DNA from 4 places in the Quadrisphaera sp. DVD1 genome. Region 4 is predicted to be linked to each of the others. Evidence: riboswitches for the same ligand, from Rfam matches in the RefSeq annotation. Region 4 holds a riboswitch; each other region holds the start of a gene.
What was found. A riboswitch is a leader RNA that binds a small molecule or an ion and turns the genes downstream of it on or off. The one in region 4 is predicted to bind S-adenosylmethionine.

Region 1 (6,065 bases), on a different contig from region 4:
TCACAGGTGCTCGACGTCGGCGTCCCCCGGCTCCGCGCGCCTGCTCCGGGGGGTGTACCCCTGATCGGGGCGTTCCACGCCCCCGGCGCGCGTGGCGCTCAGCCGGGGGGTCACGCCCAGCGCCTGAGCGCCCAGCGCTCGAAGACGCCGACCAGGGCGTCGCTGAGCTTGCCGAGCACGGCCAGGGCGATGATCGCGAAGAAGATGCGGTCCGTGCGGCCGTTGTTGGAGCTGTCGCTGAGCAGGAACCCCAGCCCCATCGACGCTCCGAGCAGCTCGGCGGCGACGAGGAAGAGCCAGGCCTGGGCCAGCGCCAGGCGCAGGCCGGCGACGACGGCGGGCACGACCGCGGGCAGCTGGACGCCGGTGAGCAGTCGCACGCCGCGCAGGCCGTACGCCCGGCCGGCCTCGACGAGGTGGCGGTCGACGTGGCGCAGCGCCGAGGCGACCGTCGTGTAGACGGGGAAGAACGCGCCGATCGCGACGAGCACGACCTTGGCGTCCTCGCCGATGCCGACCCACAGGCCCAGCAGCGGCACCCACGCCAGCGAGGGCACCGCGCGCAGGCCGCCGATCGTGGGCCCGAGCAGGGCGTCGGTGACCCGGGAGAGCCCGACGACCGCCCCCAGCGCCAGGCCCAGCGCGCTGCCGATGAGGAAGCCGAGCACCACGCGCTGCACCGAGATCGCGACGTACTGGCCGAGGATCCCGCGCTCCCACAGGTCGGCGCCGGCCCGCAGGACGGTCAGCGGCGGCGGCAGCTGGATGCGGGTGAAGACCTCGGCGGAGACCAGCGCCTGCCACAGGGCGATGAGCAGGAGCGGGACGAGCGCGCCGAGGGCCGCGCGGCCCCAGCGGGGGCCGCGGCGGTCGGGCGCACCGCTGACCACCGCGGGAGCGGAGCCCGCGGTGGTCAGCGACGTCGTGGAGGAGGCGCTCATCAGCCGGCGGCGGGAGCGTCGATGGCGTCGGGGTCGGCGTCCTCGGCGAACTGCGGCTCGAAGAGGCCCTCCAGGGCGTCGTCGACCGCGCCCTGGTCCAGCACGTCGCCGTTGGCGACGAACACCGGGCCGATCTTCTCCAGCACCTCGCGCTGGTCGTCGCCCGGCGCCGGGTCGACGTCGAAGTTGGTCCGCTCGATCACGCTCGTGGCGACCTCCGGAGCGATGCCGGCGACCTCGGAGAGGATCCGCACGGTCTCCTCCGGGTTCTCCTGCACCCACGCGCGAGCGCGCTCGTAGGCGTTGACCACGGTCTGGGCGAGGTCGGGGGAGGTCTCGAGGAAGTCCTCGGTGGCGTTGAGGAAGCCGTAGCTGTTGAAGTCGATGTTCGAGTAGATGATCTTGTCGCCGCTCTCGGCCTCGGCCGCCGCCATGATCGGGTCGAGCCCGGACCAGGCGTCGACCTGCCCGGAGTCCAGCGCGGTGCGCCCGTCGGCGTGCTGGAGGTTCTGCAGGGTCACGTCCTGCGGGGTCAGGCCGCCGGTCTCCAGCGCCTGGAGGAGGAAGAAGTAGGGGTCGGTGCCGGTGGTGGCGGCGATCGACTTCCCGCGCAGGTCCTCGACGCTGTCGATGTCGGAGTCGCCGCGCACGACGACCGCCGACCAGTTCGGCTGGCTGTAGATGTCGATGGTCTGGATCGGGGAGCCGTTGGAGCGGGCCAGCAGCGCCGCCGAGCCGGCCGTGGAGCCGACGTCGATGTTGCCGTTGCGCAGGAACTCGTTGGCCTTGTTGCTGCCGGCCGACTGCACCCAGTTGACCGTCACGCCCAGCGGCTGGAGCTCGGCCTCCAGCCAGCCCTGGTCCTTGATGACGAGGCTCAGCGGGTTGTACGTGGCGAAGTCGATGTCGAGGGTGTCCGCCGAGGCGGTCGCGGCGGCGTCGTCGCCCCCGCCGGAGGCCGGGGCGTCGCCGGAGGCGTCCTCGCCCGCGACGCAGCTGGACAGGAGGAGGACGGCCAGGGGGAGGGCGAGGGCGGCGGGGCGGAGCTTCATCGGGCGGTCCTTCGGCTGGGGTGGGGCAGGGGTCGGGGACGGCGCGCCGCGGGCGCGCCGGGAGCTGCGGGGAGCAGGAGGCCGGCGGGCCTCAGCTGCGGGCGACGCCGAGCTGCTCGAGCAGGTCGGCGCGGAGCTCGGCCAGGCGCGCGTCGCCCCGGTCGCGGGGGCGCGCGACCGGCACGGTGGTGACCGACCGGACCCCGGCGCCGGCGCCCGGCGCCGCGGGGTCGGGGCCCAGGACGACGACCCGGTCGGCCAGGTGCAGGGCCTCGTCGACGTCGTGGGTGACGAGCAGCACCGTGGTCGGCGTCGCGGCCAGGAGCTCGAGGAGGAGGTCCTGCATGCGCAGCCGGGTCAGGGCGTCGAGCGCGGCGAACGGCTCGTCCAGGACGAGGACGCCGGGGCGGCGGGCCAGGGCGCGGGCCAGCGCGGCCCGCTGGGCCATGCCGCCGGACACGCTGCGCGGGCGGTGCCCGGCGAACGCCGACAGGCCCACCTGGTCGAGCAGCTCGGCCACGCGCTGGCGACCGGCGGGCTTCGCCGTGCCGCGGGGAAGCCCCAGGGCGACGTTGCCGGACAGCGAGCGCCAGGGCAGCAGCCGCGGCTCCTGGAAGGCGACCGCGCAGCGGCCGTCGAGGCCGGCCACGGCCGAGCCGTCGAGCAGCACCTGGCCGGCGGTGGGGGCGTCGAGGCCCGCGACGGCGCGCAGCAGCGTCGACTTGCCGCAGCCCGAGGGGCCGAGCAGGGCGACGATCTCGCCCGGCGCGACGTCGAGGTCGACGTCGGCCAGGACGACGTGCTGGCCGAAGGCGCGGGTGACCCCGCGCAGCGCCACGCCGACGGCGGACCCGGGGCGGGGCGCGTCGACGGCGGTGCTGGTCGGGCTGCCGGTCGGGGGGTGGGTGACGGGGTGGGTCACGGGGTTGCTCACGGTGGTGCTCACGGTCTGCTCCTGGACGGGGCGCGCTGGGTCGACCACGGCGGAGGCCGTGGGAGGGGAGGGTGGGGCCCTCAGCGCGGGCAGAGGCCGCTGGCGGTGCGGTGCAGATCGACGTGGGCGCGGCGGGTGAGCCGGATGACGACGCAGCGGAGCACGGTGTTCCTCCATCGGTCCTGGCGGTAGCACCTTCCCCGAGGGGTGGTTGCTGCGGCGTCGCTGAGCCAGGTCTCTCGGCCGCTCTGGATGGTCGGCGCCAGTGAACCCGAGCAGCGGCCCGGGTGTCAACCGCAACGTGTCAGGTGGTGGACGTGCCGTCTCGCCCTGTGAGACGGCGCTCCTGCTCGGCGCGGACCGCGGCGACCTCGTCGCGCAGGTGGGCGGCCTCCTCGAACGCCATCGCCGCCGCGGCCCGGGCCATGTCGCGCGCCAGCTCCTCGCCGAGGCGCGCGAGCTGGGCGTCGTTGCGGTCGGCGAGCTGGACCGGTGACGTGCGCGTCGTGCCCACGCTGCCGTCCGGGCGCAGCACGCTCATCACGGCGGGGGCGTCGCCGATGTGGTGGCGGCGTCCCGTCTCCGGCGCCTTCGGGCGCGGCCTGCGGGCCCGGCTGAGGTCGCGGGCGCGGCTGGACGTCGCCGGGGGCGGCTGCTGCCGCTCGCCCTCACCGCCGCTCGTGCTCACGCCGTGGACGGTATCGGCGCGGCGGGCGGACGGCGTCCCCTGATTGGGTGCGGCTGCGGTGGACGCGGCCCCCGCCCGGCGTCCACGGTGGTCCCGTGGACACCGAGACCGAGAAGCTGGTCGCGGACCTCGTCGAGATGCTCGTGCGCGAGGCCGAGACGAGGTCCTCGTCGCCGACCCCGCCCGCCGGGCCGCTGCTGCCCCGCCCCACCGGGCCGCGCCCGGAGGCCGAGCCGCTGGAGGTCTGGGCCCGCCGCCACGGCCTCGGCTGACGGCCGCGGGGGCTTCTCACGCGGTGGGCGCGGGAGGACCATGGAGGGGCACCGCGCCGCTGCGGCGCCTGGCCCGGCGCCGGGGCGGTCTCCTCCCGGGCCGCAGGAGCGCCGTCATGGACAGGACCCGGCCCAGGGCCGGTCGCACCGTGGTCATCGGAGCCGACGGGGGCGAGGCGTCGCGGTGCGCGCTGGCGTGGGGGGCTCGCTGCGCGCAGCGCCGCGGCTGGCCGGTGCGGGTGGTGCACGCGATGCGCTACCCGACCTTCACCGGCGACGACGCCGCGCTGGAGGGCGAGCTCGTGCGGGCGGTCGAGCGCGCGGCCCGCGAGGCGCTGGCCGAGGCCGAGGACGCCGTCCGTGCGCTCGCGCCCGACGTGGAGGTGAGCGGGCGGCTGGCCGACGACGCACCGCGGCGGGCGCTGCTGGACGAGGTGGGGCCGCAGTCGCTGCTCGTCGTGGGCTCGCGCGGGCGCGGCGACCTCGCGGGGCTGCTGCTCGGCTCGACCAGCCTCTCGGTCGCCGCCCACGCGCCCTGCCCCGTCGTCGTGGCGCGCCGCCCTGAGCCGGCCGGGGCCCGCGGCGTCGTCGTGGGCGTCGACGGGTCGACCGCCTCCCGGGCCGCGCTGGAGGTGGCCGCGGCGGAGGCGGCGCTGCAGGGCGAGCCGCTGACGGTGGTGCACGCGTGCCGCCCGCTCGCCGGGCGACCCGCGGTGTACGCCGAGCCCGCGCTGTCCGCGGGGCGCGAGCAGCTGGCCCGGGTCGGGCGCCAGCTGCTCTCCGACGCCGTCGACGTCGTCCGCCACGCCGCCCCGGGCCTGGAGGTCGAGCAGCGGCTGCTGCGCGGGTCGAGCCCGGCGGCGGCGCTGCTCGAGGCCTCCGACGGGGCGAGGCTGCTCGTCGTGGGCACGCGCGGCCACGGGGCGCTGGAGTCCTTCCTCCTCGGGTCGGTCAGCCACGCCGTGCTGCACCGGGCCGCGGTGCCCGTGGTCGTCGTCCCCAGCCGGGCGGCCTGAGCGAGCCCTGGCCGAACGGCCGAGGCAGCGGCCGCGGAGGTGGCCGCTCGGTCGATGCCCGCCGGCCCCGTCCCGGCCGACGGTGGTGCCATGGCACCCATCCCGACCCCCGCCCCGCCCCCGGTCCTCGCCGGCGAGGGGCTGACCAAGCGCTACGGCCGCACCCGCGCCCTCGACGGCGCGGACCTGGCCGTGGCGGCTGGCGAGGCCGTCGCCGTGATGGGCCCCTCCGGCTCGGGCAAGACCTCCCTGCTGCACTGCCTGGCCGGCATCGTCCGCCCCGACGCCGGCCGGGTGCTCCTGGACGGCGTCGCGGTGCAGGACTGGAGCGAGGCCCGCCGGAGCGAGCTGCGGCGCAGCCGCTACGGCTTCGTCTTCCAGTCCGGCCAGCTCCTCGCCGAGCTGCCCGCCGAGGAGAACGTCGCGCTGCCGCTGCTGCTCGCCGGCGCTGACCGGCGCGAGGCCGTCGCCACCGCCCGCGCCTGGCTGGAGCCGCTCGGCCTGCGCGGGCTGGGCGGACGCCGTCCCGGCGAGCTGTCCGGGGGGCAGGCGCAGCGGGTCGCGATCGCCCGGGCGCTGGTGACCGGTGCGTCGGTGGTCTTCGCCGACGAGCCGACCGGCGCGCTGGACTCGACCACCGGCGCCGAGGTGATGGACGTGCTGCGCGGAGCCACCCGCAGCGCCGGCGCCGCGCTCGTGCTCGTCACCCACGACCCCGCCATCGCCGCCTGGTGCGACCGCACCGTCCTCGTTCGCGACGGGCGCGTCGACGCCCCGGCGCTCGCCCGGTGAGCGCGCTCGCTCTCTCCTGGCGGCTGCTGCGCGCCGGTGGACGCCGGGGCTCGGCCACCACCGCCCTGGCGGCCGCCGGGTTCGCCGTCGCCACCGCGCTCCTCGTGCTCGTCGCCGGCGCCTGGTCCGGGTTCGAGGCCCGCGCCGAGCGCGTGCAGTGGCGCGCGCCCCTGGCGGTGGAGCAGGGGGCCACGGCCCTCCAGCGCACGACCACCACCGCCGTCGACGGGCGGCCGCTCGTCGTGGTCGACCTCGCCGCCACGGGCACCGGTGCGCCGCCGGCCCCGCCCGGCCTGGCGACCTTCCCCGCCCCGGGGCAGACCGCCGTGTCCCCGGCGCTGGCCGACCTCGTCGCCGCCCGCCCCGAGCT
Region 2 (7,699 bases), on a different contig from region 4:
GCGGGGAGAGCTCGGCCCACGAGGTCGCCCCCCAGGCTGGGTAGCAGGCCCACGTCAGCATGTCGGGCAGCTGGCCCGCGAAGGTGGCCTGGACCAGGCGCCGCTCCACGTGCCGCTCGCCGCCGGCCTCCAGGGCCACCTCGACCCACTGCGGCTCGGTCGCCGCCACGGCGGGGGGCCCCGACGGCGTGGGCACGCGGGGGCAGTCGACGACGGCCTCGAGCGCCACCGTGCTGCTCGCCCCGGCGTCCAGGCCGACCGGCCCCGACGGCTCCGCCAGCTCGACGTGGTCGGTGGACAGGTCGAGCACGGTGACCTCGGTCGACCGCGTCCCCGCGTTCGTGACGTCGACCTGCAGGGTGACCTGCGCGGTCTCGCCCTCGCGGACCTCGGTGCCGTCGTAGGCGAGCACCGGTGCGCCCACCTGCACCAGCGCCAGGTCGCGCTGCTGGGCGAGGTCGGCCTGCGCCTGCGTCCTCACCTGGTGGACGCCGGCGCCGCCGACGACCAGCGCGGTGAGCACGGCCACGGCCAGGGCCCCCAGCGGGGAGCGCACCCACGCGGGCGTGCCCTCGGGCCAGGACGGCGTCCGCCAGCCGCCCGGCCCCTGGCCGCCGTCGCCCCCGGAGGAGGTGTCGGGCGCGGCGGCTCCCGGCGGGGTCCCGACGTCGGCGTCGAGGTCCTCGACCAGGTCGAGCGGGCTGTGCGCCACGGGGCGACTGTAGGGCCGGGCGCGCCTCCCGGGAAGGAAGCGCGCCCGGGCGGCTCAGGCGCGCAGCTGGCGCCGCGAGGAGATCACGCCGGTGTCGAACCCGGCCAGGTGCAGGCCGCCGTGGAAGCGGGCGTGCTCGATCTTCACGCACCGGTCCATGACCACGGACAGGCCCGCGGCCTCGGCCCGGCGCGCGACGTCCTCGTGCCAGGACCCGAGCTGCAGCCACAGCGTCGAGGCGCCGCCCTGCCCGGGCGTCCCGAGCGCGAGCACCTCGTCGAGCACCTCGGGCAGGTCGTCGTGGCGGCGGAAGACGTCGACCAGGTCGGGCACCACGGGCAGGTCGGCCAGGGAGGCGTAGACCGGGTGGCCGAGGATCTCCTTCGCCCGCGGGTTGACGAAGTACACGTCGTAGGGGGAGGAGGAGAGCAGGTACGTGGCGACGAAGTAGCTCGCCCGCGCCGGGTTCTCCGAGGCGCCCACGATGGCGATGGAGCGCGTGCGGCGCAGCAGCGCCAGGCGCTCGGGAGCGGTGGGCCCGACCCAGGTGCGCGACGGGTCGGTGGTCAGCGTGGTCATCTCAGGCGTCCTTCGTCGCGGCGGTCAGGGCCTGGTCGAGGTCCCAGAGGATGTCCTCGACGTCCTCGAGGCCGACGCTGATCCGGATGAGGTCCTCTCCGACGCCCGCCACCTGCAGCTGCTCGGCGGAGAGCTGCTGGTGCGTGGTGGAGCCGGGGTGGATGACCAGCGTGCGGGTGTCGCCGATGTTGGCCAGGTGGCTGGCCAGCTGCACCGACTCGATGAACGTGCGCCCCGCGGAGCGTCCGCCCACGACGCCGAAGGAGAACACCGAGCCCGGGCCCTTGGGCAGGTACTTCTGCGCCCGCTCGTGGTGGGGGTGGCCCTCCAGCCCGGCCCAGCTCACCCAGCTGACCCGGGGGTCGCGGTCCAGCCACTGCGCGACGGTGCGCGCGTTGGCCACGTGCTCCTCCATCCGCTGCGGGAGGGTCTCGACGCCCTGCAGCAGCTGGAAGGCCGACTGCGCCGACAGGGTCGGGCCGGTGTCGCGCAGCTGCTCGCTGCGCAGCTTGGTGAGGAAGCCGTACTCCCCGAAGTTCTGCCACCACCGGATGCCGTTGTAGGAGGGCACCGGCTCGGTCATCTGCGGGAAGCGCCCGCTGCCCCAGTCGAAGCGCCCGGACTCCACGACCACGCCGCCCAGCGTCGTCCCGTGCCCGCCGAGGAACTTCGTGGCCGAGTGGATGACGATGTCGGCGCCGTGCTCGATCGGGCGCACCAGGTACGGGGTGTTCCAGGTCGCGTCGACCACGAGCGGGAGGCCGTGGGCGTGGGCGACCTCGGCCAGCCCGGCGAGGTCGGCGATCTCCCCGGTGGGGTTGGCGATGACCTCCGTGTAGAGGCACTTGGTCTCCGGGCGGATCGCCGCCGCGAAGTCCTCGGGCTCGAAGCCGCCGACGAAGGTCGTGTCGACCCCGAAGCGGCGCATCGTCACGTCGAGCAGGGTCGTGGTGCCGCCGTAGAGCTGCGCCGCGGCCACGACGTGGTCGCCCGCGCCGGCCAGGGCCGCGAAGGTGATGAACTCCGCCGACATCCCGGACGCCGTCGCGACGGCGCCGATCCCGCCCTCCAGGGAGGCCATGCGCTCCTCGAACGCGGCCACCGTCGGATTGGCCAGGCGGCTGTAGATGTTGCCGTACTTCTGCAGGCTGAAGAGGTTCGCGGCGTCGTCGGTGCTCTCGAAGACGAAGCTCGTGGACTGGTAGATCGGCACGGCGCGGGCGCCGGTGGCCGAGTCGGGGGTGCCGCCGGCGTGCAGCGCGCGGGTGCGGAACCCCCAGCTGCGCTCGCTGCCGGGCTGCTCGGCCAGGGGCTGCTCGACCGGGTCCACCGCGTGCTGGGTCCCCGTCGTCTCGTCGCTCACAGCGCTCATCCTGCCTCTCGGGTGCGTCGCTCGCGCAGGGCGTCCCGGACGGCGTCCAGGGCGCTCTCGTCCTGCAGCGAGGTGGTGTCTCCGGGCTCGCGGCCGACCAGCAGGTCGCCGAGGAGGCGCCGCATGATCTTGCCGGAGCGGGTCTTGGGGAGGTCCGCCACGAGCACGAGGTGCCGCGGCTTGGCGATCGGCCCGATCTCGGTCGCGACCTGCGTGCGCAGCGCGGCCTCCAGAGCGGCCAGGGCCGGCCCGCCGCCGTCCAGCGACGCGGAGCGGGTGGGGATGACGAAGGCCGCGACGGCCTGGCCGGTGAGGTCGTCCGGGACACCGACCACGCCGGCCTCGGCGACGTCGGGGTGGGCCACGAGGGCGGACTCGATCTCGGTGGTCGACAGGCGGTGGCCGGAGACGTTGACGACGTCGTCCAGCCGCCCCAGCAGCCAGATGTCGCCGTCGGGGTCGACGCGGGCGCCGTCCCCGGCTGTGTAGTACCCCTGCGCGGCGAAGCGCCGCCAGTAGGAGTCGCGGTAGCGCTCCGGGTCGCCCCACACGGTGCGGGCCATGCCCGGCCAGGGCTGCCGGACGACGAGGTAGCCGCCCCCGCCGGGCCCGACCTCGGTGCCCGTGTCGTCCACGACCGCGGCGTCCAGGCCCGGCAGCGCGCGGGTGGCGCTGCCGGGCTTGAGCGTGGTGACCCCGGGCAGCGGCGCCACGACGGTCGCCCCGGTCTCGGACTGCCACCAGGTGTCGACGACGGGGCACCGGCCGCCGCCGATGGTCGTGTGGAACCACATCCACGCCTCGGGGTTGATCGACTCCCCGACGCTGCCGAGCAGCCGCAGCGTGGACAGGTCGTGAGCCGCCGGGACGTCCTCGCCCCAGGTCATGAAGGTCCGCACCAGGGTCGGCGCCGTGTAGTACAGCGTCACGCCGTACCGCTCGATGATCTCGAAGTGGCGCCCGCGGTGGGGGGTGTCCGGCGTCCCCTCGTACATGACCTGGGTCATGCCGTTGGTCAGCGGGCCGTAGATCGCGAAGGTGTGCGCGGTGACCCAGGCCAGGTCGGCGGTGCACCAGTGGACGTCGGTCTCGGGCTTGGCGTCGAAGTGCGCCCAGTGCGCGTAGCGCGCGTGCGTGAGGTAGCCGCCGGTGGTGTGCAGCAGCCCCTTGGGCCGCCCGGTGGACCCCGACGTGTAGATGACGAACAGCGGGTGCTCGGCGTCGAACGCCTCCGGCTCGTGGACGGGCTCGGCGACGGCCACGCTCTCGTGCCACCACACGTCGCGCCCCGGCGTCCACGGCGCGGGCTCGGCGAGCGCGTCGCCGGTGCGGCGGACGACGAGCACGTGCTCGACGTGGTCCAGGCCGGCCACCGCCTCGTCCACGGCGGCCTTGACGCCGACCGCGCGGCCGCGCCGGAACTGCCCGTCGGTGGCCACGACGACCTTGGCGCCCGTGTCGGCGACCCGGAACCGCAGCGCCTCGGCGGAGAAGCCGCCGAAGACCAGCGAGTGCACGGCCCCGATCCGGGCGACGGCGAGGGTGGCGATGAGGGTCTCGGGGATCACCGGCATGTAGATCACCACGCGGTCGCCCGGCCCGACCCCGAGGTCGGTCAGGGCGTTGGCGGCGCGGGAGACCTCCGCCAGCAGCTGCGCGTAGGTGTAGGTGCGCCGGTCACCGGGCTCGCCCTCGAAGTGCAGGGCGACCTTGCCCCCGCGGCCGGCGTCCACGTGCCGGTCGAGGCAGTTGACGGCCGCGTTGAGCCGGCCGCCGAGGAACCACTGCGCGGCCGGGACGCTGAGCTCGCCGTCCGCGCCGGGCGTGGCGGGCCGCCAGTCGAGCACCGTGTGCCAGGGGGTGTCCCACGTGAGCTGGCCGGCCTGCTCGGCCCAGAAGGCCAGCGGGTCGGCGGCCGCCCTCGCGTAGGCCTCCGCGCCGAGGTTGGCGCTCGCGGCGAGCTCCGGCGGCGGGGGGAAGCGGCGCTGCTCGTCGAGCAGGGTGGTCAGGTGCGGCTGGTCGCTGCTGGGCAGGTCGGTGGGCAGGTCGGTGGGCAGGTCGGTGGAAACGGTCGGCTCCTCGGAGGGCGTGCGAGGGGAGCGGCCGCGGCGAGCGCGGTGTTCCTCCATCGGTCCTGGCGGTAGCACCGGCCCCTGCGGGGTGGTTGCTGCGGCGTCGCGGAGCCAGGTCTCTCAGCCGCTCGGGATGGTCGGATCGAAGTGAACCCGAGCGCGTCCGAGCGTGTCAAACCGCGCCGGGACCGCCCCGCATCACGTCGACGACGTGCGCCAGCGTCTGCTCGTCGCCCACGTTGCCGGCGAAGACGACGTAGGGGGTGCCCACCACCTCGGGCGCGGCCTCGACCGGCTCGAACACCGACACCTGCCCCGGCAGGAGCTGCCCCAGGACGGTCGCGCGGCGGATGCCGAGCCCGCGCACCGCGACGTCGTGGGAGGTGATGCCGCCCTTGCCGACGACCCACGCGGGCCGGGCCGCCAGCGCGCCCCGGACCACCTGCACGACCGCGGCGGAGGTGGCGCGGGCGATCGCCAGGCTGGCGTCCGCGTCGGCGCCCCGCAGCAGCGCGCGGCTGGTGTACAGCAGCACGTCGGTGGACGCCAGGGCCGCGACCACGCGGTCGGTGGCCTCCGCGACGTGGGCGTCGCGCTGCTCGGCGTCGGCCAGGCGCCGCACGTCGAGCTCGACCTCGGTGAAGCCGCCGCGCGCCCGCGCGCCCTCCACCTGCCGGCTGCTCAGCCCGACGTGCGAGCCGACCACGACGAGGCCGTGGGCGGAGCCGGCCCGCGCCGCCCGCCCGCTCCAGACCTGCTCCGCCGACAGCGGCTCCTGCGGCTCGATCCCGGCCAGCGCGCGCACGAAGGACGGACCGGTGCGGTGCAGGAAGGAGCGCCCGGCCGCCTCGGCCTCCAGCAGGCCGAGGACCACGACCTCGAGGTCGGAGTACTCGGTGGCGTTGACGACGACGAACCGCCCGCCGGTGACCCCGGAGAGGATCTCGGCGACCCGCTCCGGCCCGCCGAGGCGGACGTCGTCCAGGCCGATGCTGACGACGTCCTCGGCCCGCAGGGCGCCCCCGCCGGCGCGGCTGCGCTCGGCCACGAACGCGCGCAGGTCCGAGGCGGCGTACCCGAAGGTCGCGTCGCGGGCGAACTCGGTCTCGCCGACGGGCACCAGCTCGCCCTGCACGCGCGCCCAGTGGACGTCGCCTGCGGTCAGGCGGCCCGCCTCGAGGTACGCGGGCACGAGCAGGACGCCGTCGTAGCCGCTGCCCAGCACGGCGCGGCGGGCCTCGTCCAGCGCCTGCACCTCCGCGATGACGTGCCCGCGCAGGGTGGAGTCGCTGCGGCTGACCACGTCGACCGGAGCGCCGAGCCGGCGGCCGAGCTCCAGCAGCTCGCGGCCGGCCCGGCCGGTGAGCTCGACCGCCTCGGCCTCCGGCAGGCTGCGCGTGTTCGTCAGGACGAAGCACGTCGCCCCCGGCTCGCGCAGGCCCGCCGCGTACTCCCCGGCGTCCAGGACGGTCACGACGGAGACGTCGTGGACGGCCTGGGAGCCGGTGGGGTCGTCGTCCAGGACCGCGGTCCGTCGCCCGGTGGTGGCCCGGGCGCGCCGGATGCGCTCGCGCGCGTCCGGCAGGACCAGCGGCGGCGGCAGGGCGCTCAGGACGTCGGCCGTCACGAGACCTGCAGCCCGCCGTTGATGTCGTAGGTCGCCGCGGTGATGTAGCCGGCGTCCTCCCCGAGCAGGAAGGCCATGAGCGCCGCGACCTCGCCGACGCTGCCGACCCGGCGGACCATGACGTCCGCCGCCATCTCCGCCTTGCGCTCCTCGGTGAGCGTGCCGCCCATGATGTCGGTGTCGATGGGCCCCGGTGCCACGCAGTTGACCGTGACGCCGTGCTCGCCCACCTCGCGGGCCAGCGCGCGGGTGAAGCCGATGACCGCGGCCTTGGAGGCGCTGTAGGCGACCTTGGAGTAAGTCCCCCCGCCGCGCTGGGCGGAGATCGAGGAGACGCTGACGATCCGCCCGAGGCCCCGGTCGACCATCCCGCGCAGCACGCGCTGGCTGACGAGGTAGGTGCCGCGGGTGTTGACCGCGAAGACGCGGTCCCACTCGTCCGGGGTCACGTCGAGGAACGGCGTGGGGGAGCTGATCCCGGCGACGTTCGCCAGGGCCACCACGGGGGGCAGCCGGCTCTCGACCTCGGTGATCGCGGCGTCCACCGAGGCGGCGTCGGAGACGTCGGCGGCCACCCCGACGGCCTGGACGCCGTGGCGCTGGGCGATGTCGGCGGCCGCCTCCTGGGAGGCCCCGGCGTCCAGGTCGAGGATCGCGACCGACCAGCCCCGGGAGGCCAGCAGGTCGGCCAGCGCGCGGCCGATCCCGCGGGTGGAGGCTGCGCCGGTGACGACGGCGGTGCGCTCGGCGGGGAACGCCTGCGAGGTGGGAGTGCTCATGGGTGCCTCTCCGGTCGGTCGTCAGGAGCCAGGGACGTGGGCGGCGCGCTGGACGAGGTCCTCGCGGTCCTCCGGGGGGCGCCCGGCGCCGGTCGCCCTCGCGTACAGGAAGGTGGCGACGGCGGTGATGGCCAGCGCCGCGGCCAGCAGGAGCAGCCCGGCGCGCGAGCTCCCGGTGCTCTCGTTGAGCGCCCCGACGGCGTAGGGCGCCACGAAGCCGCCGAGGTTGCCCAGGGAGTTGACGAGCGCGATGCCGGACGCCGCCGCGGCGCCGGCCAGCACGGACGCCGGCATCTCCAGGAAGGGGGCGATGGCGGAGTAGATGCCCATGGCGGCCACGGTGAGGGCGGCCAGCGCCAGGACGGCGTTGACGTCGAGGAGGTAGCCGGAGGCGACCAGGCCCACCGCGGCCAGGGCCATGCTGAAGGAGGCGTGGCCCGCGCGGTCGCGGGTGCGGTCGGAGTGGCGGGTCCAGTAGGCCGTCCACAGCGCGGCGATGGCGTAGGGGACGAAGACGATCGCGCCCACCTGCAGGTAGGAGAAGTCGCCCATGTCGTT
Region 3 (7,699 bases), on a different contig from region 4:
CCACCTCGGCCCGCTCCGTCGCGCTGAGGTGCTCCCCGCGGGCCACCGCCCACTCCAGGGCGTCGGTGGCCGTCTGCACCGACGCCGCCACGGCGTGCTGGCGCGCGACGAGCTCGCCGTAGAGGTTCTGGACGAACGGGTCGTCGCCGGCCTCCTCGACCCCGGGCGCGGCGTGGAACCACGGCCGCGAGGAGGCGCGGGTGTACTCCCGGGCCTGGAGCAGCGCGCCCTCGGCCGAGGCCAGGTAGGCGTGCGAGAACAGCAGCTGGAAGGACGGCGTGGTGAGCACCTGGTGGGGGTCGCGGGTCTCGTCGCCGCGGCCGCGGTTGACCACGACGGCGCTCGCGGGCACGTGGACGTCGACCAGCTCGATCGTGTCGGTGGCGGTGAGGCGCGAGCCCAGGACGTCCCAGTCGTCGTGGCGCACGACGCCGGGCCAGCCGGTGTCGAGGACGAAGGAGATCCGGTCCCCGGCCTCGTCCACCGCCGTGGCGTAGAGGCGGTCGGCCACCCGCGACCCGGTGCTGAACGGCTTCGCGCCGCAGACCCGGTACGCCCCGTCCGCCAGGGCCGTGGCCCGCAGCTGCTCGCCCTGCGGGGTGCCGGTGGAGGCCCACAGGAGCCCGTCGCGCACCGTCTCCTCGTGCAGGGCTGCGCTGCGCTCGGGGTCGAGGTCGAGGTGGGCGAACGTCTGGAAGACGTAGTGGTAGCCGAGCAGCAGCCCGATGGAGCTGTCGGCGCGGCCGATGAGCTGGGTGACCTCCAGGGCCGTGGCCAGGGACTGCCCGCCGCCGCCGGAGCGCGCCGGCAGGTTCAGCGGCAGCAGGCCCGCCTCGCGCAGCAGCGCCACCTCGGCGAACGGCGGCCGCCCCGCCCGGTCGCGCTCGAGGGCGTCCTCGGCCAGCCTCGCGGCCACCTCCGCGGCGACCGCGAACCAGTGCTCCTGCGCGGCGGTGAGCCGGCGACCGGGGCGGGCCAGCAGCGTCGCCGTCACCGCGGCAGCCCGGCGAAGGCGCCCCGGTAGCGGGTGGCCGGGTGGCGCTCGTCGAGGCGCCCTCCGCGCTCGGTGGTGCCGAAGAGCTTGTCGCGGAAGGTGCCCGGCGCGTACTCGCTCTGGGCCAGGCCGCGGCGGCGCAGCTCCGGCAGCAGCCCCTCGACCACCTCGGTGTAGCTGTCGGGGATCACGTGGTTGATGATGTTGATCCCGTCGACGCCCGCCGCCTGCCAGGCCTCGAGCTGGTCGGCCACCTGCTCCGGCGTGCCGACCAGGCGCATCTTCTCCGACCGGTAGCGGACCATGTCCTCGATCGTGGGGTTCCCGCCGGGCACCGAGTCGATGATCGACTGGAGGATGCCGCGGCTGCCCTCGGTCTGCACGTCCTTGAGCGGGGTGTCCACAGGGGCGTCGCCGAGGTCCACGCCCATGCCGCCGAGCATGTGCGCCGCGAGGCCCTCCACCGACAGGTACTGGTCGTAGTCGGCCTTCAGGCGCCGCGCCTCGGCCTCGGTGCTGCCGACCACGAGCGACAGGCCGGTGAAGAACTTCACGTCGCCCGGGCGGCGTCCCTGCTCGACCGCGAGCTGGCGCACGCGGGTGGTCGTCTTCGCGGCGTTGCCCGGCGAGCTGGCGAAGAGGAAGACCGCCTCGGCGTTGCGGGCCGCGAAGTCCATCCCGGCCGGGGAGCTGCCCGCCTGGAAGAGCACGGGCGTGCGCTGGGGGGAGGGGGCCACGAGGTGCGGCCCCTCGACGTCGTAGCGGGGGCCGGAGTGGTGGATCTTGTGGATCCGCGCGGGGTCGGAGAACCGGTTGCCCGGGGCGTCGCGCAGCACCGCGCCGTCGTCCCAGCTGCCCTCGAGCAGCTTGTAGACGACGTCGACGTACTCGTCGGCCCACGCGTAGCGCTCGTCGTGCGGGGTCAGCCCCGGCAGCCCGTAGTTGCGGTGCGCGTTCTCCAGCGCCGAGGTGACGATGTTCCAGCCGATCCGCCCCTTCGTGAGGTGGTCGAGCGTGGCCGCGCGCCGGGCGAACGTGAAGGGGTGCTCCTGGATCACCGAGCTGGTCCAGGCCAGGCCGAGGTGCTCGGTCACCGCGCCGAGGGCGGAGAGCATCACCGACGGGTCGTGCGAGGGGATCTGCAGGCCCTCGGTGACGAAGGTGTCCCAGCCGCCGCGGTAGTCGCCGTAGAGCCCGACGACGTCGGCGAAGAAGAGCGCGTCGAAGCGCGCCGCCTCCAGCTCGCGGGCCAGGTCCGTCCACAGCGAGAGCTCGTCGAAGCGGGCCTGCTGGGCGCGGGGGTGGCGCCACAGCCCCTCGAGGATGTGCCCCGGCGTGGCCATGACGAAGGCGCTCAGCAGCAGGCGCTTCCGGGGCGGCCCGGCGGGCCGGGCGGGGGCGGGGATCGAGGCGGTCACAGTCGCTTGTCCAGTCGTCGAACGGTCAGGGTCCCGGCCCGCTGCACCACCTGGACGAGCAGCACCATGACGACGATCGCGGTGACCATCACCGCGGTCTCGTAGCGGTAGTAGCCGTAGCGGATGGCGAAGTCGCCGATGCCTCCGCCGCCGACCAGCCCGGCGATCGCGGAGTAGGACAGGAAGCTCACGAGCATGATCGTGAACGAGCTCGCCAGCCCCGGGCGGGCCTCGACGAGCACCACGCTCCAGACGGCCCGCCGGCGGCTGGCGCCCAGCGAGCGCGCGGCCTCGACGACCCCCAGCGGCACCGAGAGCAGGTTCTGCTCCACGAACCGGGCCAGGTAGGCGGTCGCGTTGATCGTCAGCGGCACCGTGACGGCCACCGTGCCCACGCTCGTCCCGACGATCAGCCGGGTCAGCGGGATGATCGCGATGAGCAGGATGAGGAAGGGGAAGGAGCGCACGAGGTTCACCGCGGCGTCCACCACCCGGAATCGCAGCGGGGCGGGGGCGAGCCCGCCGGGCTGGCTGACGTAGAGCAGGACGCCGATCGGGACCCCGAAGAGCACCGCCAGCGGCATCGCGATCGCCACCATGAGGCCGGTCTGGCCCAGGGCCTCGAGCATCTCGGGCCAGACCTCGACGACGGCGGACCAGCCTCCCCGGTCACCCACGGGCGCCCACCGCCTCGCGCAGGTCGGCCTCGCGCAGCGCGCGGCCGGTCTCGGAGGTGCTGGGGGCCAGGCGGATCTCGTCGTCCAGGAGGAACTTGGCGATGTCGCTGCGCGGGGCCAGCGGCGAGCCGTCGAGGCGCAGGTGCTCCACGACCCGGCCGGCCTCCATCACCGCCACGTCCTGCGCCAGCGCCTTGACGACGTTCATCTGGTGCGTGACCAGCACGATCGTGATCCCCAGCTGCTCGTTGACGTCCTTGAGGTACTGCAGCACCGAGATCGTCGTGGCCGGGTCGACGGCGCTGGTCGGCTCGTCGCACAGCAGCACGCTGGGCTCGTTGGCCAGGGCCCGGGCGATGGCCACCCGCTGCTTCTGGCCGCCGGACAGCTTGGACGGGTACGTCCCGGCCTTGTCGCCGAGGTCGACCACCTCCAGGCTGGCCGCCACCTTCGCCGCGCGGCGGGCGCGCGGCACCCCGGCGATCCGCAGGGCCAGGTCGACGTTCTCGGCCGCGGTGAGGTTCTCCAGCAGGTTGAAGTGCTGGAAGATCATCCCGATCTTCGCCCGCCGGGCCCGCAGCTCGCGCTCGGGCAGCGCGGTGAGGTCCTCGCCGTCGACGACGACGGTGCCCGCGTCCGGCCGCTCGAGCAGGTTGATCGTGCGGACCAGCGTCGACTTCCCGGCGCCGGAGAAGCCGATGATCCCCTGGACGGCGCCCCGCGCCACGTGCAGGTCGACCTCGTCGACGGCGCGGAAGGGGCCGTCGTCCCCGTCGAAGGTCTTGGTGATGCTGTTCAGGGAGATCACGCGTCAGCCCTTCCACCACTGCGAGAGCTGCTCGGCCGGGTCCTCGTCCCAGGGCAGCGGGGCCCAGTCGCCGTAGAAGTCGAGGTAGAAGTCCTTGACCTCCTGGGTCTGGAACGCCGCCTGCAGGTCCTTCGTCTTCTGGGTGCCGACCTCGTCGGGGCGGCCGGCGAAGACGATCCGGTACGGCTTGGCGTCGGCGTCCTCCTCGCGCAGGATCGCGTCGGCCTCGGGGTCGAGCTCCATCTCCACCGCCTGGCGGGAGAAGAGGAACCCGGCGTCGACGTCGGGCAGCGTCTGGGTCAGGGTCTGCTGGTCGACCTCGATGAACTGGTAGTCGTGCGGGTTGTCGGTGATGTCCTGCTGGCTGAGCTCGACGACCGGGACGCCGTCCTCGACGCTCAGCCGGCCGGCGTCGGCCAGCAGCTGCAGGGCGCGCCCGTTGTTCGCCGGGTCGGCCGGGATGGCGATGCGCGCGCCGTCGGGCAGCTCCTCGACCGAGTCGACCTTCGTGGAGTACACGCCGGCCGGCGAGCCGACCGCGTAGAACAGCGGCACGACGTCGGTGCCGTTGTCGCGGTTGAAGGACTGCAGGTAGGCGCCGTGCTGGAAGAAGTTGTAGTCGGCCTCCCCGCGCGAGACGGCGTGGTTGGGCTGGACGATGTCGGTGACGTAGGTGATCTCCACGTCGTAGCCCTCCTCCTCCAGCCGGTCGCTGGCGAGCTCCAGCGGCTCGGAGTAGGCCGGGGTGTCGGTGGCGATGATCGAGATGGAGCGGTCCTCGGTGCCGGCCTCGGCAGAGGCGTCGCCGCCGGCGAGGCCGCACGCGGAGAGGGACAGCGCGCCGAGCGCGGTCAGGCCGGTGGCGGCGAGGGCGGTGCTGGGTCGTCGGCGGTGCGGGGTGCTCACGGGGTGCCTCCAGGGGCGGGTCGGGCGGAAGAGGGCAGGGGGCGTCCGCGCGCCGGGCGGCGCGCAGACGAGGTGGTGCTGGGGGGTGGGGTCTCAGGCGCCGACGGGGACGGCGGCTGGGGCGTAGGTGCGGTCGCGGTGGACCAGGGGGATGCGGTCGGTGGAGGTGACCGCGGTGACCTGGCCGAGGGCGATGAGGCTGTCGCCGACGTCGACGAAGGAGGGGATGCGGCCGCTGAGGCGGGCCACCGCCCCAGCCAGGTCGGGCAGGCCGCGCTCGTCCCAGGACCACGCGGCGGCGCCGGAGAAGCGCTGCGCGGCGGGGCCGGAGAAGGTGCGGGCGACGTGCTCCTGGTCGTCGGCGAGCAGGTGCGCCGCGAACGTCCGCGACTCGAAGAAGGCCCTCAGGGACGAGGAGGTCTTCGAGATGTTGAACGACACGAAAGGGGGTTCCAGAGAAACGGACACGACAGAGATGGCGGTGAATCCGACGGGCTCCGAAGAATGCGCGGTCGTGAGCACCCAGACGCTGGAGGATGCAGGACGGAAAGCGCTTCGGAGGTCGACGGAGACACCCACGGGGGTGGGCACACGTGCTCCTGGGGTTCTGGTGGGATGGCGCCGCGCGAGCGCGCTCAGCGCCGGGGAGTGACCGGGGGATGTGGGGCGGTCAGGCCCGACACATGGCGCTGGCCTGCATCGACAGGTCGACGTGGCGCCTGCTCACCAGGAAGGTGCCGGCGGCGCGCGAGGGCGCCGGGGTGCTGCGGAGCATGGTGTTCCTCCATCGGTCCTGGCGGTAGCACCTTCCCCGAGGGGTGGTTGCTGCGACGTCGGCGAGCCAGGTCTCTCAGTCGCTCTGGATGGGCGAGGGGAACGTTATGGGGAAATGCGGGGCGGCGTCAAGCGACGCGCGGGGACGGGAATTCCTCGACGAGGCGCGCAGGGTTGACACGCACTCGGCGCGCGGCGAGCCTCGGCCTCCCGCCCCACCTCCGGAAGGCTCCGCATGTCCGCCACCGACGAGCTCCTCGCCAACGCCCAGCGCTACGCCGCGTCCTTCGACCAGGGCGACCTGCCGCTGCCCCCGGCCAGGCACGTGGCCGTCGTCGCGTGCATGGACGCGCGCCTGAACGTCTACGGACTGCTCGGCCTCGCCGAGGGCGACGCGCACGTCATCCGCAACGCCGGCGGCGTCATCACCGCCGACGAGCTGCGCTCCCTCGCGATCAGCCAGCGCCTGCTCGCCACGACCGAGGTCGTGCTGATCCACCACACGGACTGCGGGATGCTCACCTTCACCGACGACGAGTTCCGCCGCTCGATCGAGGCGGAGACCGGCGTCAAGCCCGCCTGGGCGGCCGAGGCCTTCACCGACCTCGACGCCGACGTGCGGCAGAGCATCGCCCGGATCCAGGCCGACCCGTCCATCCCGCACAAGGACTCCGTGCGCGGCTTCGTCTACGACGTGCGCACCGGGGCGCTGCGCGAGGTCTCCTGAGCCGCCGCCGGGGCGCCGGGCTGCTGCTCGGCGCCGTCCTCCTGGCCGGCTGCTCCGGCGGGCCGGACGGCGCGCCAGCGGGCCCCAGCGCCTCCGCGCCCTCGGCAGCGGAGCCGAGCGCCCCGGAACCGCGGACGCTCTCGCTCGTGGCCACCGGTGACGTCCTGCTGCACCCGGCGCTGTGGGAGCAGGCCCGCGCAGACGGCGGGGACGGCGGGGACGGCGCCGACGGCGGGCTCGACTTCGCGCCCCAGCTGGCGGCCGTGCGGCCCCGGGTGGCCGGCGCCGACCTCGCGATCTGCCACCTCGAGACGCCCCTGGCCCCCGCCGAGGGCCCGTACCGCGGCTACCCGTCGTTCGCCGCCCCGCCGCAGGTGGTCCCCGCGCTCGCGGCGGCCGGGTACGACGCCTGCACGACGGCGTCCAACCACAGCTTCGACGCCGGAGCCGCCGGGGTGGACCGGACCCTCGACGCCCTCGACGCGGCCGGGCTGGCGCACGCCGGCACCGCGCGCACGCCCGAGGAGGCCGGCCGTCCGACCGTCCTCCGGGTCGAGACCGCGCGGGGCCCGGTGGCGGTGGCGCTCCTGGCCTTCACCTACGGGTTCAACGGCGTCCCGGCGCCGGGGGGCGAGGCCTGGCGCGGGGACCTCCTCGACGAGGACGCGGTGCTGCGCGAGGCCGCGGCCGCACGCGCCCAGGGCGCCGAGGTCGTCGTGGTCGCGCTGCACTGGGGCTCGGAGTACCAGCCGGAGCCGACCGCGCAGCAGCTCGACGTGGCGCCCAGGCTGCTCGCCTCGCCCGACGTCGACCTGCTCCTGGGCCACCACGCGCACGTCGTGCAGCCCGTGGAGCGGATCGGCGACGAGTGGGTCGCCTACGGCCTGGGCAACCTCCTCGCCCACCACGCCACGGCCGGAGAGCCGCTGCGCGAGGGGCTGCTCGTGCGCTTCGGGCTCACCGAGCAGCCGGACGGGCGGTTCGTGGCCACCGAGGCCGGCTACGCGCCGCTGCTCGTGCCCGACGAGCCGCCGCTCGGCGTGGTCGACGTGGCTGCCGCGCTGCGCGCTGGCGGAGCGCCGAACGCGCCCGTGGAGAGGCTGGCGCGGGCGGAGGAGCGGACCACCGCCGTGGTCACCAGCCGGGGCGCCGCGGCCGCGGGCCTGGAGCCGCTGGGCCCGCCGTAGGCGGTTGGATGGCGGGGTGGACCCCCTCCGCCGCCGGCTGCCGTTCGACGGCACCGCGACGGACGCGCTGCGCCGGCTGCGCGACGAGCCGGGCCTCGTGGCACTGGTGGGTTCGTGGGCCGGGGGAGGCGCGGTCATGGCCGTCCGCCCCCTGCGCGCGGTGCCGCCGGAGCAGGCGCCGTGGGAGGTGCTGGACGCACCGGCCGAC
Region 4 (7,699 bases):
CGAAGACCAGCCCGCCCAGGCGCCACGGCAGCGGCAGGGACATCGCCACGAGCCCGGCGACCACCAGCAGCCCGAAGCGCAGCGCCAGCCTGGCGGTCTCGACCGCCGCGCCGCGGTCGTCGCCCGGGGCCGCGGTCGGCGGCGGGGCGAGGGGTCGCCGAGGACCCCCGGGTGGTGCGGACCGGTCGCTCACGTGCCCTCCACGGCGTCGTTCGTCTGATCGCTATCGTCTCCGACCGTGACGAGCGCCCGCAGACCGCCCTCCCCGGCGCGGCTGGTCGTGCTCGCCTCCGGTGCCGGCACGCTGCTGCAGGCGCTCCTGGACGCCGCGGGGCGCGCGCCGTTCACCGTCGAGGCCCTGGTCTGCGACCGGGCGGGCGCGCCCGCGCTGGAGCGCGCCGCTGCCGCCGGCGTCGCGACCGCGGTGCTGTCGCCGGCCGACGCCCCCGACCGGGCCGCCTGGGACGCGCGGCTGGCCACCGCCCTCGCGGCGCTCGAGCCCGACCTCGTGGTGTGCGCGGGGTTCATGCGGGTGCTGGGCCCGGCGGTCCTCGAGGCCCTGGGCGGGCGCATCGTCAACACCCACCCGTCCCTGCTGCCGGCGTTCCCCGGCGGTTCGGCCGTGCGCGACGCGCTGGCGCACGGCGTCCGCGTCACCGGCTGCACGGCCCACCTGGTCGACGCCGGGGTCGACACCGGGCCCGTCCTGGCCCAGCGCGCCGTCGAGGTCCTCGACGGCGACGATGAGGCCGCGCTGCACGAGCGCATCAAGGTCGCCGAGCGCAGCATGCTCGTCGACGTCCTCACCCTCATGGTCCGCTCCGGGTGGACCGTCACCGGCAGGAAGGTCACCTTCGGATGAGCACCCCTGGTCCCCAGCCCGACGCGGTGCGCGACCCGGTCAGGCGCGCGCTGGTCAGCGTGTCGGACAAGTCCGGGCTGGCCGAGCTCGCTCGCGGCCTGCACGAGGCCGGCGTCCGGATCGTCTCCACGGGCTCGACGGCGACCGCGATCGCCGCGGCCGGCGTGCCGGTGACGGCCGTCGAGCAGCTCACCGGCTTCCCCGAGAGCCTCGGCGGGCGCGTGAAGACGCTGCACCCGCGGGTGCACGCCGGGATCCTGGCCGACCGCCGCGACCCCGAGCACCGCCGCCAGCTCGTCGACCTCGGCATCGAGGCCTTCGAGCTGGTCGTGGTCAACCTCTACCCCTTCGAGGCCACGGTGGCCTCCGGCGCCGAGCCGGAGGAGTGCGTGGAGCAGATCGACATCGGCGGCCCGGCGATGGTGCGCGCGTCGGCGAAGAACTCCGCGAACGTCGCGGTGGTCACCGACCCGGGCGACTACGCGGCGGTGCTGGACGCCGTCCGCGCCGGGGGCACCACGCTGGCCCAGCGCCGCGCCCTGGCCGGCCGGGCGTTCGCCGCCACGGCCGCCTACGACGCCGCGGTGGCCACGTGGTGGGCGCAGTCGCTGGCCAGCGAGCAGCTCGAGGACGACGCCGACGCGCCCGGCTTCCCGGCCTTCCTCGGCGCCGCGTGGACCCGCGGGACGGTGCTGCGCTACGGCGAGAACCCCCACCAGAGCGCGGCCCTGTACGTCGGCGGCGCCACGCTGGGCGGCGGCGAGGGGCTGGCCACGGCCGAGCAGCTGCACGGCAAGGAGATGTCGTACAACAACTACGTCGACGCCGACGCGGCCCGCCGCGCCGCCGCCGACTTCGCCGAGCCGGCGGTGGCGATCATCAAGCACGCCAACCCGTGCGGGATCGCCGTGGGCGCCGACGTCGCCGAGGCCCACGCCAGGGCCCACGCCTGCGACCCGGTCTCCGCCTTCGGCGGCGTGATCGCCGCGAACCGCCCGGTGACCGTGGCGATGGCCGAGCAGGTGGCCGAGGTCTTCACCGAGGTCGTGGTGGCCCCGGACTACGAGCCCGGCGCGCTCGAGGTGCTCACCCGCAAGAAGAACGTGCGCCTGCTGCGCTGCCCCCTGCCCGCGCCGGGCCCGCGCACCGAGGTGCGCCCGGTCAGCGGCGGGCTGCTCGTCCAGGACGCCGACGTGCTCGACGCCGCCGGCGACGACCCGGCGGCCTGGCAGCTCGCGGCGGGCGAGGCGGCCGACGCCGCGACCCTGGCCGACCTCGCCTTCGCCTGGCGCGCGGTGCGCGCGGTGCGCTCGAACGCGATCCTCCTGGCCAGGGGCGGCGCCGCGGTGGGCGTCGGGATGGGGCAGGTCAACCGGGTCGACTCCTGCCGCCTCGCCGTGGCGCGCGCGGGGGAGGAGCGGGCGCGGGGTGCCGTGGCGGCCTCGGACGCCTTCTTCCCCTTCGCCGACGGCCTGCAGGTGCTCACCGACGCGGGCGTGCGCGCCGTGGTCCAGCCCGGGGGGTCCGTGCGCGACGACGAGGTGGTCGCGGCGGCCTCGGCCGCCGGCATCACCCTCTACCTCACCGGAGCGCGCCACTTCGCGCACTGACGCGGAGCGCCCCGCCGCCCCGCCGCCTCAGCGGCGGGGCGGTGCCGAGCTGTCGCGGACCACGAGCGCGGTGGCCAGCTCGACGCGGGGGGTCTCCACGGTCTCGCCGTTGACGAGCCGCAGGACGGCGCGCGCGGCCACCATGCCCATGTCCGCCAGCGGCTGGCGCACCGTGGTCAGCGGCGGCGAGGCCCAGCGCGCGAGCGGGAGGTCGTCGAAGCCGACCACGCTGAGGTCCTCGGGCACGCGCAGCCCGAGCTGGCGGGCGGCCTCGTAGAGGCCGAGGGCCATCTGGTCGCTCGCGGCGAAGACGGCGGTGGGCGGGTCGGGCAGGGCCAGGAGGCGCTGACCGGCCCGGAACCCGGACTCGTGGTCGAAGTCGCCGACGACGACGAGGTCGGGGTCGACCGCCAGCCCCGCGCTCTCCAGGCCCGCGCGGTAGCCGTCGAGGCGGGCCCGGCTGCACCACAGCCCCGGCCTGCCGCCGACGTGCGCGACGCGCCGGTGGCCCAGGCCGATGAGGTGCTCGGTGGCGCTGAGGCCCCCGGCCCAGTTCGTGGCGCCGACCGTGGGCACGTCGAGGTCCGGCACCCCGGCGGGGTCGACCGCGACCGCCGGCACGTGCAGGCTCCGCAGCTCCTCGTGCAGCGACGGGTCGAGGGCGGAGGTGACGAGGATCGCCCCGTCGCTGGCCCGGGCCCGCAGGTTCTCCAGCCACTGCCGCGTGGAGCTCGCCCGGCGGTGGATCGCCGAGACCACGGTGCCGGCGCCCGCCGCGTGGGCGGCCTCCTCGACGCCGCGGATGATCTCGACCGCCCAGGGGCTGTCGAGGTCGTTGAAGACCAGGTCGATCAGCCAGGCGCGGCCCTGCGGGCGCGGTCCCCGGCGCTGGTAGCCGTGCTCGCGCAGGAGCTGCTCGACCCGCTCGCGGGTGCGCGGCGCGACGTCCGACCGGCCGTTGAGGACCCGGGAGACGGTCGGGACCGAGACGCCCGCCTCGGCGGCGATCGTCTCCATGGTCACCGCGCGGTCGGGCGCGCGGTCGTGCACGCGGTCGTGGGTCTCGGGCACGGCGTCCTCCTCGTCAGGCCCGCCAGCGTAGGGGCGCCGGGCCTCGCGTGGGGGGACCGCCCGCCGGGAGGCCTAGTCCTCCGCCCGCTCGAGCAGGCCGTTCTCCTCGACCGCGCTCAGGGCGAGGGTGCGGTAGCCCTGCTGCTCGAAGAGCACCGTGAGCCGGTCGCCCTCGGGTCGCATGACCACGCCGGCCCCCCACTGGGCGTGCACCACGCGCGTGCCCACGGGCCAGTCTGCGCCGCCGTCCCCGGCCCCGGCCCCGGCGGCAGCGGTCGCCGTCCCGGAGCGGCACGTGTCGCAGCGACCGCACGGCTCGGCCAGGTGCTCGCCGAAGTAGCCGAGCAGGAACTGGCGCCGGCAGCCGGTGGTCTCGGCGTACCCGCGCAGCATCTCCAGCCGGGAGCGGTCCATCCGCTGGCGGGCCTCGGCGACCTCCAGGGCCTCGGCCACGGCCTCGCGCACGGGGGTGCCGTCCTCCGCCCAGGCGAGCGCGCGCCCCTCCGCCACCTCCACGGCGTCGGCCTGCTCGAGGAGGTTGACGGCGCTGGTGAGCCGGCTGGCGGACAGGTCCAGCTCCTCCCGCAGCTCGGGGGCCGTGACCGCTCCGTCGGCGTCCCGAACGGCGCTGGCCACCGCCGTCAGCACCTCCTGGTCGGGCCCGCCGCGGCCGAGGAAGCGCTGCAGGCCCAGGTCCTCGGGGCGGTAGAACAGCGTGGCCAGCGCCGGCTCGCCGTCCCGGCCCGCCCGACCGACCTCCTGGTAGTAGCTGTCGAGGGAGTCGGTGATCGAGGCGTGGAGGACGAAGCGCACGTCCGCCTTGTCGATGCCCATCCCGAAGGCGGAGGTGGCGACCACGACGTCGAGGTCGCCGGCGAGGAAGGCCTCGTGCACCCACTCGCGCTCGTCGGCCCTCATGCCCGCGTGGTACGCCTCCACGTCGAGGCCGAGGTGGGACAGCTCGTCGGCGTAGGCCTCGGCGTCCTTGCGGGTGGCCACGTAGACGAGCCCCGGCTTGGCCGACGTCGCCGCGCGCAGCACGACCTCCCGGCGCTTCTCGGCGTCGTCGGCGGTGCGCACGACCTCGAGGAAGATGTTCGGCCGGTCGAAGCCCTGGACGACGAGGTGGGGGTCGCGCATCCGCAGCCGCTGGACGACCTCGTCGCGCACCGGCGGTGCCGCGGTCGCCGTGAGCGCGACCGTCGTGGGGTGGCCGAGCTGCTCGATCACGTCGCCCAGGCGCAGGTAGTCGGGTCGGAAGTCGTGCCCCCACGACGAGACGCAGTGCGCCTCGTCGACGACGAACAGCGAGGGGCCCAGCGCCCGCAGCCGCTCCAGGACGTCGTCGTTGGCCAGCTGCTCGGGTGCGAGGAAGACGAACTCGGCCGTCCCGGAGGCGAGCGCCTCCCAGGCCCGGGTGGTCTCGGTGCGGCGCTGCGCGGAGTTCACCGCCACGGCGTCCGCGGTGCCGGTCCCGGCGAGGTGCGCGACCTGGTCCTGCTGGAGGGCGATCAGCGGGGAGACGACGACCGTCGGTCCGTCGAGCGCCAGCGCGGCGAGCTGGTAGACGGCGGACTTGCCGTGGCCGGTCGGCATCACCACGAGGACGTCGCGGCCCGCGACGAGGTGCTCGACGGCCTCGAGCTGGCCGGGGCGCAGCTCGCTCCAGCCGAAGCGCTCGGCGGCGATGGCCGAGAGCTCCTCGGCGGAGGGCGCGTCGGTGGCGTCGGGGGCGGGCGCGGGGTCGCGGGGCGCGGTGTCGCGGGGCACGGGGGCGGTCGTACCCAGCCTCCCCACCCCCGAACCCCCGGCCGGGCTAGCCTGCCCCGCGTGGCCCAGGGCGAAGCGCGCAGCACCGAGGCGGTGAGGGCGCCGCGACCCCGGGCCCTGGTCCTCATCGGGGCGGGGATCGTCCTGGCCGCGCTGGCGGGCGCCCTGGTCTCCTTCCGCCTCGCCGGGGTCGTGCTGGCCGCCGTGCTGGCGGGCGCGGCGATCGCCCGCCTGGTGCTGCCGGTGGCGGCGGCCGGGCCGCTGGCGGTGCGCTCGCGGGGCGTGGACGTCGCGACGTCGGGGCTGCTGGCCCTGGGCGTGGCGCTGCTGGCGCTCACGGCTCCCGACGGCGGCTGACCCGGCTGGAGCACCGGGGACGGGGCGGTCCGGATTGACGCCCGCGACCGGCCGGGGTTTGCTGTCGGCACCCATCCAGAGCGGCCGAGAGACCTGGCTCGTCGACGCCGCAGCAACCTCGCTCGTGCAGAGGTGCTCCCGCCAGGTCCGATGAGACCGGAGGACCCCCGTGGGTCAGCGCATCATCCTCAACGCCTTCGACATGACCTGCGTGACCCACCAGTCCGCGGGCACCTGGCGCCACCCCGACAGCCAGGCCCACCGCTACAACGACCTCGGGTACTGGACCGACCTGGCGCGCCTGCTGGAGCGGGGCCGCTTCGACTCCCTCTTCATCGCCGACGTGGTCGGCGTCTACGACGTCTACCGCGACAGCGTCGCCCCGTCCCTCATCGACGCCGCGCAGGTGCCGGTCAACGACCCGTTCGCGCAGGTGCCGGCCATGGCCGTGGTCACCGAGCACCTCGGCTTCGGGATCACCAGCGCCCTGACCTACGAGCAGCCGTACGCCCTCGCCCGGAAGTTCTCGACCCTCGACCACCTGACCGGCGGGCGGGTGGCCTGGAACGTCGTCACCAGCTACCTCAACAGCGCCGCGGTCAACCTCGGGTACACCCAGCAGATCGGCCACGACGCCCGCTACGACATCGCGGAGGAGTTCCTCGACGTCACCTACAAGCTGTGGGAGGGCTCGTGGGAGGACGGCGCCGTCGTGCGCGACCGCGAGCGGGGCGTCTACACCGACCCCTCGAAGATCCACCCGATCGGCCACCGCGGCGAGCACTACTCCGTCCCCGGCATCCACCTCTCCGAGCCGAGCCCCCAGCGCACCCCGGTGATCTTCCAGGCCGGGGCCTCGCCGCGCGGCCGGGCGTTCGCGGCCAAGCACGCCGAGGGGGTGTTCATCAGCCCCGCCACGGTCGCGCAGGCGCGCGCCACGAGCGACGACATCCGCGACCGGGCCGAGGCGGTCGGCCGCTCGCGCGACTCGGTGAAGATCTTCGCGCTCGTCACCGTCATCACCGCCGAGACCGACGAGGCCGCGCGCGCCAAGCACGCGGAGCTGCTCTCCTACGCCTCGGCCGAGGGGATGATGGCCCTGTACGGCGGCTGGACCGGCATCGACTTCTCCCAGTACGACCCCGACACCCCGCTCGTGGAGGTCGAGAACGACAGCCTGCGCTCGGTGCTCGCCTCCCTCGCCACCATCGACGCCGAGCGCCGGTGGACCCCGCGCGACATCGTCGAGCAGCGCAGCGTGGGCGGCATGGGCCCGGTCGTCGTGGGGTCCGCGCAGACCGTCGCCGACGAGCTCGAGCGGTGGGTCGACGAGGGCGGCGTGGACGGCTTCAACTTCGCCTACGCCGTCACCCCCGGGACGTTCGTGGACCTCGTGGAGCTCGTCGTCCCGGAGCTGCAGCGCCGCGGCCGCGCCCGCACCGAGTACGAGGGCAGCACCCTGCGCGAGAACCTCTACGGACCGGGCCGGGTCTTCGCCGAGGACAGCCACCCGGCCCGCCGCTACCGCGGCGCCTTCGCGGGCGGTCGGAGCGCGCTCGACGGCACGCTGCCCTCGAAGATCGCCGACGGCGCGGAGGAGGCCGCGACCACCGGGTCCTGACGGCTGCCATGCTCCTCGCCGTGACCGCCCGATGACCGGAGTCCTGTCCGGGTTCGCCGTGGTCGCGTGCGTCGTCGCGGTCGGCTGGGTGGTCGGCCGCACCGGCGTGCTGGGCCCGCAGGGCCAGGTGGTGCTGGCGCGGCTGGTGTTCTTCGTCGGCACGCCGGCGCTGCTGCTCCAGACGCTGTCCTCGGCCGACGTCCACGAGGTCCTCTCCCGCGCGCTCGTGGTCTCCGCGTCCGCCGCGGTGGTCAGCGCGCTGGCCTTCGCGGCCGTGGCCCGCCTGCTGTGGCGGCGCGGCGTCGAGCACGTCGTCGTGGGGGCGCTGGCCTCCAGCTACGTCAACGCCGTCAACCTCGGCATCCCGATCGCGGTGTACGTGCTCGGGGACGCCACGGTCGTCGCCCC

Region 1: linked by a shared signal. The riboswitch ahead of AC5FZL_RS04535 (ABC transporter ATP-binding protein) and the one ahead of AC5FZL_RS05165 (LLM class flavin-dependent oxidoreductase) in region 4 are both predicted to bind S-adenosylmethionine.
Region 2: linked by a shared signal. The riboswitch ahead of acs (acetate--CoA ligase) and the one ahead of AC5FZL_RS05165 (LLM class flavin-dependent oxidoreductase) in region 4 are both predicted to bind S-adenosylmethionine.
Region 3: linked by a shared signal. The riboswitch ahead of AC5FZL_RS09385 (flavin reductase family protein) and the one ahead of AC5FZL_RS05165 (LLM class flavin-dependent oxidoreductase) in region 4 are both predicted to bind S-adenosylmethionine.

What each region holds. Positions count from the first base shown of each region.
Region 1 is NZ_JBZYWI010000024.1:378-6,442, reverse strand. It holds gene AC5FZL_RS04545 (ABC transporter permease) at 111-941, opposite strand; gene AC5FZL_RS04540 (aliphatic sulfonate ABC transporter substrate-binding protein) at 941-1,993, opposite strand; gene AC5FZL_RS04535 (ABC transporter ATP-binding protein) at 2,085-2,939, opposite strand; SAM riboswitch class I at 3,098-3,186, opposite strand; gene AC5FZL_RS04530 (UvrB/UvrC motif-containing protein) at 3,232-3,615, opposite strand; gene AC5FZL_RS04525 (hypothetical protein) at 3,711-3,887, shown strand; gene AC5FZL_RS04520 (universal stress protein) at 4,004-4,903, shown strand; gene AC5FZL_RS04515 (ABC transporter ATP-binding protein) at 4,994-5,695, shown strand; partial or broken gene AC5FZL_RS04510 (hypothetical protein) at 5,692-6,065, shown strand, end outside.
Region 2 is NZ_JBZYWI010000024.1:7,314-15,012, reverse strand. It holds gene AC5FZL_RS04580 (hypothetical protein) at 1-712, opposite strand, end outside; gene AC5FZL_RS04575 (CoA-binding protein) at 767-1,291, opposite strand; gene AC5FZL_RS04570 (O-acetylhomoserine aminocarboxypropyltransferase/cysteine synthase family protein) at 1,293-2,600, opposite strand; gene acs (acetate--CoA ligase) at 2,660-4,792, opposite strand; SAM riboswitch class I at 4,786-4,875, opposite strand; gene AC5FZL_RS04560 (four-carbon acid sugar kinase family protein) at 4,908-6,362, opposite strand; gene AC5FZL_RS04555 (SDR family NAD(P)-dependent oxidoreductase) at 6,359-7,141, opposite strand; gene AC5FZL_RS04550 (MFS transporter) at 7,163-7,699, opposite strand, start outside.
Region 3 is NZ_JBZYWI010000066.1:1,211-8,909, reverse strand. It holds gene AC5FZL_RS09410 (acyl-CoA dehydrogenase family protein) at 1-994, opposite strand, end outside; gene AC5FZL_RS09405 (LLM class flavin-dependent oxidoreductase) at 991-2,412, opposite strand; gene AC5FZL_RS09400 (methionine ABC transporter permease) at 2,409-3,041, opposite strand; gene AC5FZL_RS09395 (methionine ABC transporter ATP-binding protein) at 3,082-3,897, opposite strand; gene AC5FZL_RS09390 (MetQ/NlpA family ABC transporter substrate-binding protein) at 3,901-4,803, opposite strand; gene AC5FZL_RS09385 (flavin reductase family protein) at 4,897-5,382, opposite strand; SAM riboswitch class I at 5,585-5,673, opposite strand; gene AC5FZL_RS09380 (beta-class carbonic anhydrase) at 5,813-6,304, shown strand; gene AC5FZL_RS09375 (CapA family protein) at 6,451-7,491, shown strand; partial or broken gene AC5FZL_RS09370 (aminodeoxychorismate synthase component I) at 7,508-7,699, shown strand, end outside.
Region 4 is NZ_JBZYWI010000028.1:5,190-12,888, forward strand. It holds gene AC5FZL_RS05135 (hypothetical protein) at 1-193, opposite strand, end outside; gene purN (phosphoribosylglycinamide formyltransferase) at 239-862, shown strand; gene purH (bifunctional phosphoribosylaminoimidazolecarboxamide formyltransferase/IMP cyclohydrolase) at 859-2,472, shown strand; gene AC5FZL_RS05150 (LacI family DNA-binding transcriptional regulator) at 2,500-3,489, opposite strand; gene AC5FZL_RS05155 (RecQ family ATP-dependent DNA helicase) at 3,616-5,313, opposite strand; gene AC5FZL_RS05160 (DUF3017 domain-containing protein) at 5,374-5,670, shown strand; SAM riboswitch class I at 5,739-5,827, shown strand; gene AC5FZL_RS05165 (LLM class flavin-dependent oxidoreductase) at 5,840-7,291, shown strand; gene AC5FZL_RS05170 (AEC family transporter) at 7,323-7,699, shown strand, end outside.